2 regions of the Streptomyces sp. SAI-170 genome follow, and region 2 is predicted to be linked to the other one. Evidence: riboswitches for the same ligand, from Rfam matches in the RefSeq annotation. Region 2 holds a riboswitch; the other holds the start of a gene.
The links. A riboswitch is a leader RNA that binds a small molecule or an ion and turns the genes downstream of it on or off. The one in region 2 is predicted to bind glycine.
Positions count from the first base shown of each region.

Region 1: it holds a riboswitch for glycine, as region 2 does, so the genes downstream of both, gcvP (aminomethyl-transferring glycine dehydrogenase) here and gcvT (glycine cleavage system aminomethyltransferase GcvT) in region 2, are expected to answer to the same signal.

Region 1 is NZ_JBMGQD010000001.1:7,086,973-7,091,379, forward strand. It holds gene RKD23_RS31875 (DNA polymerase IV) at 1-891, shown strand, start outside; gene RKD23_RS31880 (PRC-barrel domain-containing protein) at 1,272-1,673, opposite strand; glycine riboswitch at 1,788-1,883, shown strand; gene gcvP (aminomethyl-transferring glycine dehydrogenase) at 2,059-4,407, shown strand, end outside.
Region 2 is NZ_JBMGQD010000001.1:2,693,594-2,698,000, reverse strand. It holds gene glyA (serine hydroxymethyltransferase) at 1-368, opposite strand, end outside; gene gcvH (glycine cleavage system protein GcvH) at 377-754, opposite strand; gene gcvT (glycine cleavage system aminomethyltransferase GcvT) at 863-1,981, opposite strand; glycine riboswitch at 2,021-2,149, opposite strand; glycine riboswitch at 2,150-2,243, opposite strand; gene RKD23_RS11835 (AAA family ATPase) at 2,416-3,084, shown strand; gene RKD23_RS11830 (enhanced serine sensitivity protein SseB) at 3,153-3,914, shown strand; gene RKD23_RS11825 (enhanced serine sensitivity protein SseB C-terminal domain-containing protein) at 4,056-4,407, shown strand, end outside.

The sequences.
Region 1 (4,407 bases), 4.4 Mb from region 2:
GTGCGGACCCTGCCGGGGGTGGGGCCGGCGACCGGGGACCACCTGAGACGGGCGGGCATCCACACCGTCGAGGAGCTCGCCGAGGCGGGCGAGGACGAGCTGGTGCGGCTGCTCGGGAAGGCCCACGGGCACGCCCTCCACGCCATGGCACTCGCGCGTGACGAGCGGCCGGTGGTGGCCGAGCGGGAGGCTAAGTCGGTCTCCGTCGAGGACACCTACGACGTGGACATCCATGAGCGGGTGCGCATCGGCCTGGAGGTGCAGCGACTGGCCGACCGGTGTGTGCGCAGGCTGCGGGGGGCCGGGCTGTCGGGGCGGACGATCGTACTGAAGGTGCGCCGGTACGACTTCTCGACCCTGACGCGTTCGGAGACGCTGCGGGGGCCCACGGACGACCCCGCGGTCGTGCGGGAGGCCGCGCTGCGGCTGCTGGACTCCGTCGACACCACGGGTGGGGTGCGGCTGCTCGGCGTCGGGGTGAGCGGGCTGGCCGACTTCACGCAGGAGGACCTGTTCGCGCAGGCCGCCGGGGAGGCGGAGACGGACGACGAGGAGGAGACGGCCGAGGAGGCGGCGCGGGAGCCGGCGGAGCCCGAGGAGCGGCGGTGGGCTCCCGGGCATGACGTGCGGCACACCGAGTACGGGCACGGGTGGGTGCAGGGCAGCGGGCTCGGGCGGATCACCGTGCGGTTCGAGACGCCCTGGTCGGAGCCGGGGCGTGTGCGGACGTTCCGGATCGACGATCCCGCGCTTGAGCGGGCCGAGCCGTTGCCGTTGGTCCAGGGAGGGGAGGGGGTGGAAGAGGGGGAGCGTGTGGAGGGCGTGGCGGGGGCTGCGGAGGTGTCTGAGGTGTCTGAGGTGCTTGGGGTTCGTGGGGCTTCGGCGGTGTAGGTGCCGTGCCCTGGGCGTGGGCGTTGGGCTGGGGCTGTGGGGCGCGGGCCGTCGGCCTTCGCTGGGTGGGGCCGGCTGTGCTGCCCGGTGGCGGCGGGCGGTCCGCGTAATCGTCCGTGCCAGGCGGTCGGCGGCCGGCGGCCGGGTGCGTGCCCGGTCGTCCGTGCCGGGCGGCCGGCGGCCGGGCGTGGTGCGTGCCCGCCTGTGGCGCTCAGCGATGGTGAGTGCGTGGGCACCCTTCTCGGCCCGGGCTCTCCGCTTGGCCCGGGGTCTCCGCTTGGCCCGGGCTCTCCGCGTGCTCGTGCCTGCCGTCGGCCCGTGCTGCATCAGCGGGGACTACCCCTAGGCGGCGCCCGGGCGGGGCTCCGGCTGCGCGGAGGTCACTGGGGATGCGTGTGCGGATCGTGGTCGTTGTGGGGGTCCTGGCCTGCGACGTTGCCGAAGTCCCGGTCGGGGGGCGGAGGTGATGGGGCCACGTTGAGGCCGTAGTGGTGGTAGAGCTGGAGTTCCTGTTCGGGGGAGAGGTGGCGGCCGACGCCGAAGTCGGGGGCGTCCTTGATGAGGGCTCGGTCGAAGGGGACGTGGAGTGTGCCCTCGATCAGCTCGCTGGGCTCCAGGGGGACGAAGGCGTCTCTGGAGAACAGGCCGGTGCGTATGGCCGCCCATTCCGGCACGCCGGTCGCGTCGTCGAGGTACACCTCGTCGATCGTGCCGATCTTGGTGCCGTTGCGGTCGAACGCCTTGCGGCCGATCAGGTTGCGCGGATCGATGTCGGTCTGCACGAGCCCTCCACTTGGTCGCAAATCATCCGTAAGCACTACGAAAGAGCACATTTGGGTGCGCGGCCACTCGAAGGCTCGTGCGGTGGGCTCGCTGGTAGGCTTGCAGACGGCTGCTGACCCCGTGCGGGAGAGTCCTCCGATCGTCACCGGAGGCGCCGAAGGAGCAAATCCTCCCCGGAATCTCTCAGGCCCACGTACCGCACGGACGAGGTCACTCTGGAAAGCAGGGCGGATGTCGACGGCTTCCGCTCTCACCGACGGTGAAAGCCGGGCGCCCTCGGGCGGCCGGTGAAGCTCTCAGGTTGAGATGACAGAGGGGGAGGCCGTCGGGGTACCCGCGCCGTGGTGCCCCTCGAAGGTCGCGTCAGACCAGGAGGCCTCCGCAATGACCGCCCAGCGCATTCCGCTCTCCGAGCTCGAACAGGGCATCCCCTTCGAGCAGCGTCACATCGGGCCCGACCAGGAGGCGCGGGCCAAGATGCTCGCGCAGGTCGGCTACGGCTCGCTCGACGAGCTCACCGCCGCCGCGGTGCCGGACGTGATCAAGAACGCCGACGCCCTGGACCTGCCGGGCGCCCGCTCCGAGGCCGAGGTGCTGGCCGAGCTGCGCTCGCTGGCCGACCGCAACCAGGTCCTCGGCTCCATGATCGGGCTCGGCTACTACGGCACTTTCACCCCGCCGGTCATCCTGCGCAACGTCATGGAGAACCCGGCCTGGTACACGGCGTACACGCCTTACCAGCCGGAGATCTCCCAGGGACGTCTGGAAGCCCTGCTGAATTTCCAGACGATGGTCGCCGAGCTGACGGGGCTGCCGACCTCCGGCGCCTCGCTGCTCGACGAGGGCACCGCGGCCGCGGAGGCCATGGCGCTGTCGCTGCGGATGGGGAAGAACAAGAAGGGCCTCTTCCTGATCGACGCGGACGCGCTGCCGCAGACCATCGCCGTGATCGAGACCCGCGCCGAGCCGACCGGTGTCGAGGTCGTCGTCGCCGATCTGAGCGAGGGCATCCCGGCCGAGATCGCCGCGCGTGAGATCAACGGCGTGCTGATCCAGTACCCGGGCGCCTCCGGTGCCGTACGCGACATCAAGCCGGTCATCGACCAGGCGCACGAGCTCGGCGCGCTCGTCACCGTGGCCGCCGATCTGCTGGCGCTGACGCTGCTGAAGTCGCCGGGTGAGCTGGGCGCGGACATCGCGGTCGGTACGACGCAGCGGTTCGGTGTGCCGATGGGCTTCGGCGGGCCGCACGCCGGTTACATGGCCGTGCGCGAGAAGTTCGCGCGCAGCCTGCCGGGCCGGCTCGTGGGCGTGTCCGTGGACGCGGACGGGAACAAGGCGTACCGCCTGGCTCTCCAGACGCGTGAGCAGCACATCCGCCGGGAGAAGGCCACCAGCAACATCTGTACCGCGCAGGTGCTGCTCGCGGTGATGGCCGGGATGTACGCCGTCTACCACGGCCCCGAGGGGCTGAAGAGCATCGCCGGGCGGACCCACCGCTACGCCGCGATCCTGGCGCAGGGGCTGAAGGCCGGCGGTGTTGACGTCGTTCACAGCTCTTTCTTCGACACGGTCAGTGCACGCGTCGAGGGCCGTGCGGCCGAGGTCGTCGCCGCGGCGCGTGTGAACGGTGTCAACCTGCACCTCGTCGACGCCGACCAGGTGTCGATGTCCTGCGACGAGACCACCACGCGGGACCAGCTCCAGGCCGTCTGGGCCGCCTTCGGTGTCGAGGGCGACGTCGAGGCGCTGGACGCGGCCGCCGGTGAGGCGCTGCCCGAGGCGCTGCTGCGCACCGACGACTACCTCACCCACCCGGTCTTCCACCAGCACCGCTCCGAGACCGCGATGCTGCGCTACCTGCGCAAGCTCGCCGACCGTGACTACGCCCTCGACCGCGGCATGATCCCGCTGGGCTCCTGCACCATGAAGCTCAACGCGACCACCGAGATGGAGCCGGTCACCTGGCCCGAGTTCGGCCAGCTGCACCCCTTCGCGCCCGAGGAGCAGGCCGAGGGCTACCTCACGCTCATCCACGAGCTGGAGGACCGTCTCGCCGAGGTCACCGGCTACGACAAGGTCAGCCTCCAGCCGAACGCCGGCTCGCAGGGTGAGCTGGCCGGTCTGCTCGCCGTACGGGGATACCACCGCGCCAACGGCGACGAGCAGCGGACCGTCTGCCTGATCCCGTCCTCCGCGCACGGCACGAACGCCGCGAGCGCCGTGATGGCGGGCATGAAGGTCGTCGTCGTGAAGACCGCCGAGGACGGCGAGATCGATGTCGAGGACCTGCGGGCGAAGATCGAGAAGCACCGTGACGAGCTGGCGGTGCTGATGATCACGTACCCGTCGACGCACGGTGTGTTCGAGGAGCACGTCGCCGACATCTGCGCGCAGGTGCACGAGGCCGGCGGTCAGGTGTACGTCGACGGTGCCAACCTGAACGCGCTGGTGGGCCTGGCCAAGCCGGGGCACTTCGGCGGCGACGTCTCGCACCTCAACCTGCACAAGACCTTCTGCATCCCGCACGGTGGCGGCGGCCCGGGTGTCGGCCCCGTCGCGGTCCGCGAGCACCTCGCGCCGTACCTGCCGAACCACCCGCTGCAGCCGTCGGCCGGCCCCGAGACCGGTGTCGGGCCGATCTCGGCGGCGCCGTGGGGCTCCGCGGGCATCCTGCCGATCTCGTGGGCGTACGTCCGTCTCATGGGCGGTGAGGGGCTGAAGCGGGCCACG
Region 2 (4,407 bases):
TGCGCCAGGTCCAGACCGAGGATCGTGTCCCCGGGCTGGGCCAGCGCGAACAGCGCGGCCTGGTTCGCGGAGGCACCGGAGTGGGGCTGGACGTTGGCGTACTCGGCGCCGAACAGCTCCTTGATCCGGTCGATCGCGATCTGCTCGGTGACGTCGACGTGCTCACAGCCGCCGTAGTAGCGGCGGCCCGGGTAGCCCTCGGCGTACTTGTTCGTCAGGACCGAGCCCTGCGCCTCCATGACCGCGAGCGGAGCGAAGTTCTCCGAGGCGATCATCTCGAGCGTGGACTGCTGCCGGACCAGCTCGGCGTCGACCGCCGCGGCGACCTCCGGGTCGAGCTCGTGCAGGGGCGTGTTCAGGACGGACATGTGTCTCCTCAGCCGGCGGTGTGGGCGTCGTACGCGTCGGCGTCGAGCAGGTCGTCCTGCTCGCCCGAGACGCGCACCTTGAACAGCCAGCCGCCCGCGAAGGGGGCCGAGTTCACCAGCGACGGGTCGTTCACCACGTCCTCGTTGATCTCGACGACCTCACCGGTCACCGGGGAGTAGAGCTCGGACACCGACTTCGTCGACTCCAGCTCACCACAGGTCTCACCCGCGGTGACCTCGGTGCCGACGGCCGGCAGGTCGGCGTAGACGACATCGCCGAGCGCGTTGGCCGCGAACTCGGTGATGCCGATCGTCGACACACCGTCCTCGGCGGCCGACAGCCACTCGTGCTCCTTGCTGTAGCGCAGCTGCTGGGGGTTGCTCATGGCCTGAATTCTCCTGTACGCGCGGATGTGCTGATGACGGGGGGACTGCCGGGAACGTGCGTGAGCAGCGCGATGTGCGCAGAGTCACGCACGGAACGCCCGCAGTGACTACTTCTGGCGCTTGTAGAAGGGCAGCGCGACGACCGTGTACGGCTCGTGCGTGCCCCGGATGTCCACGCCCACGCCCTCGGTGCCGGGCGCGGAGTGCGCGGCGTCGACGTAGGCCATGGCGATCGGCTCGCCCAGGGTGGGGGAGGGGGCGCCGGAGGTGACCTCGCCGATCACCTCGCCGCCCGCGACCACGGAGTAGCCCGCGCGCGGGACGCGACGGCCCTCGGCGACCAGGCCGACGAGCACCCGCGGCGGGTTCTGCTCGGCCCGCGCGGCGGCCTCGGTGAGCGCCTCGCGGCCCACGAAGTCGCCGTCCTTGTCGAACTTCACGACCCGGCCCAGACCGGCGTCGAACGGCGTCAGCTCCGCCGTCAGCTCGTGCCCGTACAGCGGCATGCCCGCCTCCAGGCGCAGCGTGTCCCGGCAGGACAGACCGCACGGGATCAGGCCGACGCCCTCGCCCGCCTTCGTCAGCGCCTGCCACAGCTCCACGGCGTGCTCCGGCTTCACGAACAGCTCGAAGCCGTCCTCGCCGGTGTAGCCGGTGCGCGCGATCAGCGCCGGGACACCCGCGACCGTGCCGGGCAGACCGGCGTAGTACTTCAGATTGTCCAGGTCGGCGTCCGTCAGCGACTTCAGGATGCCCGGGGACTCGGGACCCTGGACCGCGATCAGCGCGTACGCGTCACGGTCGTCGCGGACCTCGGCGTCGAAACCGGCGGCGCGCTCGGTCAGCGCGTCCAGCACCACCTGGGCGTTGGAGGCGTTCGCGACGACCATGTACTCGGTCTCGGCCAGGCGGTAGACGATCAGGTCGTCCAGGATGCCGCCGTCGGCCTGGCAGATCATGGTGTAGCGGGCGCGGCCCACGCCGACGGCGGCGATGTTGCCGACGAGCGCGAAGTTCAGGAAGTCCGCGGCCTGTGCGCCGGTGACGGTGATCTCGCCCATGTGCGAGAGGTCGAAGAGCCCGGCCCTGGTGCGCACGGCGTTGTGCTCGTCGCGCTCGGAGGCGTAGCGCAGCGGCATGTCCCAGCCGGCGAAGTCGGTCATCGTCGCGCCGAGCGAACGATGCAGCGCATCGAGCGCGGTACGGCGGAGTTCGGTACTGCTCATCGGTCGGTCGTCTCCCAAGTACACGACAGGCGAGGTCATTCCTCCCCATCTGTCATCGGAACCTGAGAGGTTCGCCATGACCGCCCGTACAACGGGTGTACAGGAAGGGACATGGCTTGCACCTTGGGTGGGACCACTGCAGATCAGCGGTCCGCTTTTCAGATGTGCCTCGCCCGCGCGGTAACGGGGCCTGAGAGATTCAAGGGAGGGACTTGCTCCTTCGGCGCCCCAGCGAGGCTGGGGACTCTCCCGCGCGGATTCAAACGGCCGGTATGCAGTTGGCGGGGCCATCATTGCACGCATCCGCCCGGCACGGCAGGCCGCATCTGTGACCGGCCTGTGGCAGTACGCACACGAAATCACCGGCCGCACCGCATTACCGTCTCTTTACACACGATGGGCAAGGGTCCTACGACCCGCCCCAGGGGAGGACGATCACGGTGAACAGGACCACGTCGTACGCCACCACGACCCCCGCCCTCGCGCTGCCCGCGTCGGCCGCGGCCCCGGCCCGCGAGGTCCCCTCCGCCCCTGTCGTCCGCGACCTGCGCGACCGCGGTGGCCACAGTCCGCACGCCCTGCTCTTCGGCCCCCACGACCTCGTCGTGATCACCGGCCTGCCCGGCAGCGGCAAGTCCACCCTCATGCGGCGCGCGGTGCCGGGCATACGCATCGACTCCCAGGACACCCGCGACCGCTTCGACGCGGCCACGCCCCGCCTCCTGCCGTACGCCGTCTACCGGCCCCTGGTCCGGCTCGCGCACTACGCCGGGCTGCGCCGTGCCCTGCGCACCGGCGAGGGCGTCGTCGTGCACGACTGCGGCACGCAGGCCTGGGTGCGCGGCTGGCTGGCCCGGGAGGCCCGCCGCCGGGGCGGCACCCTGCACCTGCTGCTCCTGGACGTCACGCCCGAGCAGGCCCTGGCCGGGCAGCGCGAGCGCGGCCGCGGGGTCTCCCGCTACGCCTTCCGCCGGCACCGCCACGCCGCCTCCCGGCTGCTGCGCCGGGCGGAGCGCGGCGGCCTGCCCCGAGGCTGCGGCTCGGCGGTGCTGCTCGACCGGGACGCGGCGGACACGCTGCGGCGCATCGGCTTCACGGGCTGAGAAGGCGGCCACCCGCACGGGTTAGCCTTTTCAGCCTCAGCAGGTTCTCGGCAGGCGGTAGGCGGCACATGGACTTCCCGGCGCAGGCGCACCCCCATCCGCACGGCGGTTGGCCCGGCAATGAACTCGAGGAGGTGCTCTCCGCCTCCCTGGGCGTGCCGTCGGCCGGCCCCCGCATAGTCGAGGTCCTGGGCCGCAGCTTCGTGTGGGTGCCCCTGCCCAACGGCGGCGGCCCCGACAGCGGCCCCCTCGACCTGCCCACGCTGGAGATCGACGGCCAGGCCTTCGTGCCCGTCTTCAGCTCCGAGGAGCAGTTCCGTCAGGGCGCCGGGCCGACGATGTCGTACGCCATCGCGCCCGCCGTGGAGTTCGCGCGCGGTCTGCCCCCGCAGGCGGGCATCGCGCTGAACCCGGGCGGCGTGGTCGGCGTCCCGCTGCCGCCCGAGGCCGTCGCCGAGCTCTGCCGGGCCGGGCGCACTCCGCTGGACGGGCCCGCGAGCGGCGGCCGGGTCCGCCTCTTCGAGCCCGACTGGCAGGACGACCCGGTCGACTTCCTCTCCGCGGCTTCCGCCGAGTTCGACGCCACCGGCATCGTCCTCACCGCCCGCCGCTGTCTCGCCGCGATCGAGACCGCCGACCCGGTCCTCTTCGTCGGCGTCGAACTCTCCCAGTGGGAGGGCGACCTGCGCACGATCCCGGCGGAGGCCCTGGGCCGCGCCCTCGGCAGGACCCCGGTGCGCTGGCCGGTGAACCTGGTGCTGCTGGACGTGGCCCAGGACCCGGTGGGGGACTGGATGAAGCACAAGGTCCGCCCGTTCTTCCAGAAGTAGGGGCCGCCCCTTCTTCCGGAAGTAGCGCACCCTTCTTCCGGAAGTACGGGACCGGATCGCCCCCGAGCCCCCTCCGATCCTCCCCCCGGACGACATAACCTGGTTTCATTACCCAGTCGAAGAAAGAAGGGGCGTAACACAGTGAGCGCGAGCGGCACCGCCGCGACCGGCACGGTCGAGCACACGCTGCGCCAGGTCACCCCGGGGCGTTACGACGCCTACGAGGCGCTCCTGCGTGCCCTCGCGACACCCACCTCCGGCCAGATCTGGATGCTGCTGTGGCACGGCCAGGCCGGCTCGCCGGACGCCCAGTACGGCACGATGGAGGTCGGGGGCCACGCGTACGCCCCCTGCGTCACGTCCGCGCAGGAACTCGCGGCCAGCGGCTGGAACCGCAGTTACGAAGTGGTCGAGGGCATCGACGTCGCCCGCACGCTCTACCCCGACCACTACGGCCTCTGGCTCAACCCGCACGCCTCCAACGGCGGCGTGG